One region of the Erwinia sp. INIA01 genome, then DNA from elsewhere that is predicted to be linked to it. Evidence: predicted binding sites of a transcription regulator. Region 1 holds the regulator's gene; the other holds the start of a gene.

What was found. The regulator Fur, encoded in region 1, represses iron uptake genes when iron is present. The targets are predictions, from matches to a motif close to ATAATAATGAGAACNACTATCAA.
Region 2: fhuA (ferrichrome porin FhuA) is a predicted target of Fur. The motif match lies at 2,016-2,038, and genes of this name have one in related genera.

Annotation. Positions count from the first base shown of each region.
Region 1 is NZ_JAPDNC010000012.1:32,912-36,054, reverse strand. It holds gene mtr (tryptophan permease) at 91-1,338, shown strand; gene fur (ferric iron uptake transcriptional regulator) at 1,395-1,838, opposite strand; gene fldA (flavodoxin FldA) at 2,233-2,763, opposite strand; gene ybfE (LexA regulated protein) at 2,909-3,143, opposite strand, start outside.
Region 2 is NZ_JAPDNC010000010.1:141,103-144,245, forward strand. It holds gene fhuA (ferrichrome porin FhuA) at 1-1,887, opposite strand, end outside; gene OMR58_RS18245 (FadR/GntR family transcriptional regulator) at 2,116-2,802, shown strand; gene dksA (RNA polymerase-binding protein DksA) at 2,942-3,143, opposite strand, start outside.

The DNA.
Region 1 (3,143 bases):
CTGGTGTAGAATATGCGGCGTTAATGCCGTGCATCCAGTGAATAATTCCGGTGATGGCGGTAAGTTTCCGTTTTTTGCTAAGGATTAGTCATGGATTTACCGGTTTCCCCCGCCCGCCTGCCTTCTACACTCTGGGGAACGCTAATTATTAGCGGCACGATTATCGGTGCCGGGATGTTCTCGTTACCGGTGGTGATGTCCGGTGCATGGTTTCTCTGGTCGTCAGCATTACTGATTATCACCTGGTTCTGCATGTTGCTTTCCGGGTTGCTGTTTTTGGAGGCCAGTCTGCATTATCCGGCCGGTTCCAGCTTCGACACGATCACTCGCGATTTGTTGGGACGGGGCTGGAATCTGATTAACGGTCTGTCCGTCGCCTTTGTTCTGGGGATACTGACCTATGCCTATATCTCCGCCAGTGGAGCGATTATCCAGCATACGCTGAGCCAGCTATCATTGCCGGTTTCTGCCCGCAGCGCTGGGTTCGCTTTTACGCTACTGGTAGCGCTGTTTATCTGGCTGGGTACGGCAATGGTCAGTCGTATGACGCTGATTTTTCTCGGCGCGAAAGTGATTACGTTTTTGATTATCTTTGGCGGACTGCTGTGGCATATCGAACCGGTGAAACTGCTGGACAGTCATGGGGAGGAAAGCCACTACCTGCGCTATCTGTGGATGGTGATCCCATTTTGCCTCGCTTCATTTGGCTATCACGGTAATATCGCCGGGCTGGTCAGCTACTATCAAAAGAACGGCAGCCGGGTTTGTCGCTGTCTGGTGTTTGGCACACTGCTGGCACTGGTGATCTACTTTATCTGGATTATTGGCACGATGGGCAATATCCCGCGCCACGAATTCAAAGCGATTGCAGCACAGGGCGGAAATATCGACGTGCTGGTCGCCGCACTGTCGGGTGTGCTGCACAGCCCCTATCTGAATCTGCTGCTGGATATCTTCTCGAACTTTGCCGTCGCCTGTTCATTCCTCGGTGTCAGTCTGGGGTTCTTCGACTATCTTGCCGATCTGTTTAAGTTTGATCGTTCAGCCTTCGGTCGGTTAAAAACGACGGTGGTCACCTTTATTCTTCCGCTGACGGCGGCGATGATCTGGCCAAACGGCTTTCTTGTGGCGATTGGTTATGCCGGGCTGGCGGCTACGCTGTGGGCGGTGATCACTCCGGCAATGCTGGCGAGAAAGGCCCGACAACGTTTCACCAACGCTGCCTGGCAGGTGAGAGGAGGGACGGCACCGATCGTTCTGGTGCTGATCTTCGGCGCGGTGAATGCGCTGGTTTCCATACTTTCGTACTGGAACGTCCTGCCGGTCTATGCCGGATAACGCGCAAAAAAAACCGGTGGGCATAGCCACCGGTTTCATACTGATTTCAGAACGGATTACTCGTCGTGCAGCGTATCGTCTTCGCGGCAGTCGCCCTTAGAGCAATGGCCATAGAGATACAGGCTGTGATTGCTCAGCTTGATTCCGTGGCGAGTCGCGATTTCACGCTGACGTGCTTCGATATACTCGTCGCGGAATTCAATAACTTTACCGCAGTCCAGGCAGATCAGATGATCGTGGTGGTGCTGCTGAGTCAGTTCGAAAACGGATTTACCGCCTTCAAAGTTATGACGGGTAACGATCCCTGCGTCATCAAACTGGTTAAGCACGCGGTAGACCGTGGCTAAACCGATTTCTTCGCCCATATCAATCAGGCGCTTATACAAGTCTTCCGCACTGACGTGATGGCCTTCTGGTTCCTGAAGCACTTCCAGAATTTTCAGTCGTGGAAGCGTGACTTTCAGGCCGGCCTTCTTTAATGCGGTATTGTTGTCAGTCATGCGGATATTGTCCTGTTACTTTGCTAGTCACTTAGTGGCTGAAAAGCCCTGAACATCGGTTGACGCTAGAGTTGGATGCGTCACAGTATAGAACTCATACATCGAAATGAAAACAACAAGGAATGCCTGATACCACTATTGGATGTAAGGATTAATGTCATTACGTCCAGTGAGGCCTGCGTCCAAATCTTACAAAGTTAACATTTCGCTCTATCTCACTCCGCCGCACGGCGATCGCAAAAGATCGTTTAGAGAGGCTGAAGGATGAGAAAGCGGGTAACCGATAGGGTTATTGTACATTTTTACAGGTGGAAGTTACAAATACGTATCTATTACTTCTATAGGAAAAATCACTGGCCTGATGTGAGATGTCTCTCACATCAGGCCGTTTAGCTTAGGCTTCGATGATTTCTTTCAACTGAAGTTCATCAAAAATTTGCTTAACCCACTTATCAACGCGCTCGTTGGTCAGTTCTGGCTGACGATCTTCGTCAATCGCCAGACCCAGGAAGTGGTTGTCATCCGCCAGGCCTTTAGAAGCTTCGAAATTGTAGCCTTCGGTCGGCCACTGGCCCACCAGGATCGCACCGTTTGGTTCAATGATGTCGCGGATAGTGCCCATCGCATCGCAGAAGTATTCTGAGTAGTCTTCCTGATCGCCACAGCCGAACAGGGCTACCAGCTTACCGTTGAAGTCGATCTCTTCCAGCGTAGGGAAAAAGTCATCCCAGTCACACTGGGCTTCACCGTAATACCAGGTGGGAATGCCCAGCAGCAGAATGTCGAAGGCTTCAAGGTCTTCTTTGCTGCTTTTGGCAATATCACGAACTTCTGCAACGTCTTTACCCAGCTGTTTCTGGATCATCTTTGCAATGTTTTCCGTATTGCCTGTATCGCTGCCAAAGAAAATGCCTACGATTGCCATGAGTTTAATAACCTCTTGAATCTTAATGATATGGTGGCTGCCAAAATTTTTGCAGATAGCCGTAATAATAGCAGACCGCCGTCAATGGATAAATGAGTAATCCTGCGGCATTTGTCGCTTTGTGCGTTGATAGCACGCGGTGTATTCAGGACTGAAGGTGTTTTAACTGGTTTAGCAACATCTCTTCAATCAGTTCACTGCGGCTCATATTGCGCGCTTCGGCCAGTTGGTTAAGTGCGTCAACGGCTTCACTGTTCATTTTCAGCTCGACACGCTTAAGCCCGCGAACTTTATCGCGTTTAAGCTGATTACGTTTATTGATGCGCAGCTGCTCATCACGCGTCAGCGGATTAGTTTTCGGTCGTCCCGGGCGACGTTCA
Region 2 (3,143 bases), on a different contig from region 1:
AGTGTTATGGAAGGTATAATCTCCCCACAGCGAGGCCATATTTTTCGGGATTTCATACGGCTGGTTGCCCTGATATTGGCTGTCACGGGTGAATTTTGCCTGAGTGTAGCTGTAGCTGGCGATGACATCGACGCTGGAGGTCAGCGCCGCTTTCGCTTCCAGTTCAATCCCCCTCGAGCGGACTTCGCCGTTCTGAATTGAGTTGTAAATATGGTCCAGATCGGTGCTGAGATTTTTATCTTTGGTCAGCTGATACACCGCCGCGCTGGCGGAAATCAATCCTTCGGCAGGGATATACTTGATGCCTGCCTCATACTGTTTCGCGCGGGAGGCCTGGAAAGTATGACCGTAATAATCAGTCCCGCTGGTTGGTAAAAACGACTCGCTGTAGCTGATATACGGTGCAATACCGTTATCAAACAGATAGTTCAGCCCTCCGCGCCAGGAAAATTCGCTGTCGTTCTGTTCAGTCAGCGCGTTACTTGCGGAGCGGTTCACTGAATCACTTTTTGCCCAGTCATAGCGCCCGCCCAGCGTGAGCATCCAGCGCTGCCACTGTGCCTGATCCTGGACATAAACACCGGTTTGCTGCTGATGGTCCACCTGGCTGCTCAGACTGAAATACGACACGTCGGTGTTGCCGTAAACCGGCTGAGTCAGGCTGAGATTTGATGCACTGCCGAAAGCGTGCCAGATATCATTACGTAGGTGGCGATAGTCTAAGCCGAGCAGGCTGGTGTGTTCGATCTCGCCGGTGCGGTAGCGATTTTGCAACTGCGTATCGACCGAAAACGTGCTGAGCTGCTCTTTCATCTCCAGTGCACCGCGCGTGAGCTGTGTGGCATCGGTGGTGGAAATTTTGCTGCCATAGATCGTGTGATAATCCATTTCTGCGGTGGCGTAGCGCAGATTTTGCCGCAGGCTCCAGCCGTTGCCGAACTGATGTTCCGCGTCATAACCGAGCAGCATCTGCTTACGGGAGATTTTGTTATATCCCGGTTCACCATCGTTAAAGCTCGTTGGTAGTTTACCCGCTGCCCCGCTGGTAACGGTGCCTTCGGCTGGCAGATAGCCGAACCAGCCAATGTCCGGTTCATCGCTGAACTGGCTAAGGAACGTGATACGCGTATTGTCGTTCGGCTGCCAGGTCAGAGATGGAGCCAGCGAATAGCGCTTCGCCTTTTCACCCACCTGCTGTTCATCGCGATCGCTGGCCACCCCGGTCAGCCGCCAGAGAAATTCGCCGCTGTCATCCGCCGCGCCGCCAAAATCGAACCCGGTCTGATAAAGATTATGATTGCCCATCTTGAACTGCACTTCACGCAGCGTCTCCGCCGTCGGACGCTTACTGACCAGCGCAATCACACCGCCCGGATCGCTGGCACCGTAGAGCAGCGAGGCCGGGCCGCGCAGCAGCTCTACACGCTCCAGAAGGTAGGGGTCAACCTGAAAATTTGTGTAGCCGTCGCCCGCCAGCTTGAGTCCGTCCAGCCAGACATTGTCTGAAATCTGCGAGAAACCGCGAATATTCACCGAGTTAAACCCGGACACCGACCCACGGCTCTCTACCATTACCCCGGGTGCAAACCGCAGTGCATCCTTAACGGTGGGCGGATCGAGCAGATCCAGCTCTTCACGGGTAACCACCGATACCGACTGTGGCGTTTTTACCAGCGGCGTATCGGTTTTAGTGGCGCTGGCACTGCGTTTAGCTACCAGACTCCCACTCGGCCCCCAGGCACTTTCCTCGGTGCTGGCGCTGACCGTCAGCGTGTCATCGCCACTGTTATTGGCGTTGGCAAAAGGAGAAAGCAATGTGCTGCCCAACGCTACGGCAATCAATGCCGCAATCGGTCGGCGAACGGGGTCAATCCTGAAATCATTCATGGTTTTCAGCTCGTTAGAACAGAGGTTGAACAACGGATAAGGGGATGTTTTATGACGACATCACAAAAGCGATCGTCATCGATCCTTTAAACATAGGATGTTTAAAATCCTATCATCCTATGTTTAAACTAACAATGAGAATGATTTTTAATAACGATTACGTCGGCATGGTGCTGAAATTGATCGGATGATAGGATAATGTTTTTATCAACAATCAGGCTTCGAACGATGAAATCACCCCAGGCAATCATGCGCCAGCCGCTGGTCAATACGGTTATCGACGCGCTACGTGCCGCCATAGGCGACGGCAGCTGGCCGGTTGGTGAGCGAATCCCCACCGAAGGCGAACTGGCGCAGCTGTATAACGTCGGGCGCAATACGATTCGCGAAGCGGTCCGCGTTCTCTCCCACTCCGGTATGCTGGAGGTGCGTCAGGGGGATGGAACCTGGGTGCGCAGCGTGCTGGACCCGGCGGAAATTATGCGCCAGGTCGACAAAAGCAGCCTGCACGATCACTTTGAATTACAGTGCATGATTGAGTCTGAAGCGGCTAAATACGCAGCCGAGCGGCGTACGCGGGAGGATTTAACTGCGATGAAGCGCGCGTTAAAATTGCGCGGCGACTACTCATCGGGCAGAGATATGGCGGAGTTTGTTACGCTGGACAGCCGTTTTCACCAGGCGCTGGTTGAGGCTTCTCACAACGAAGCCATGCGCGCTCTGTACCACTACTTCAGCGTTTCGGTGCGGCATCATATTGAGCAGTTTTTGGCACTGAACCTTTTCCCCGAGCCCAATTTACAGGCGCATACTGCGGTTTATGAGGCGATTGCCGCCCGCGATCCGCAGCAGGCACAAATGGCGGTCAGACAGATGCTGACCCCGACGATTAATTATCTGGCGCAGCTGAAATGATCGGCACACTGTTGAAGCATTGAGCATTGAGCATTGAGCATTGAGCATTGAGCATTGAGCGTGAAGCCTCTGGTCATCCGATCCATCAGCACCCGGATGTGAACACGATGGCGCACAAAAATAAACCCGTCGACCAACGCTATTTACGCCAGGCGGCTTCTTTCATTTCGTGGGTCATTTTCACGTCGATGCTCAGCTCGGCGGTTGGCCTCAATAGCAGGCGCGGCAGGCCGATAGGATCGCCGGACTCCTGACAGTAGCCGTACTCACCCTTTCTGATACGGATCAGTGCGGCATCGATTTTCGGTAGCAGGCGGCTTTCGCGATCGATCTGGCGCAGC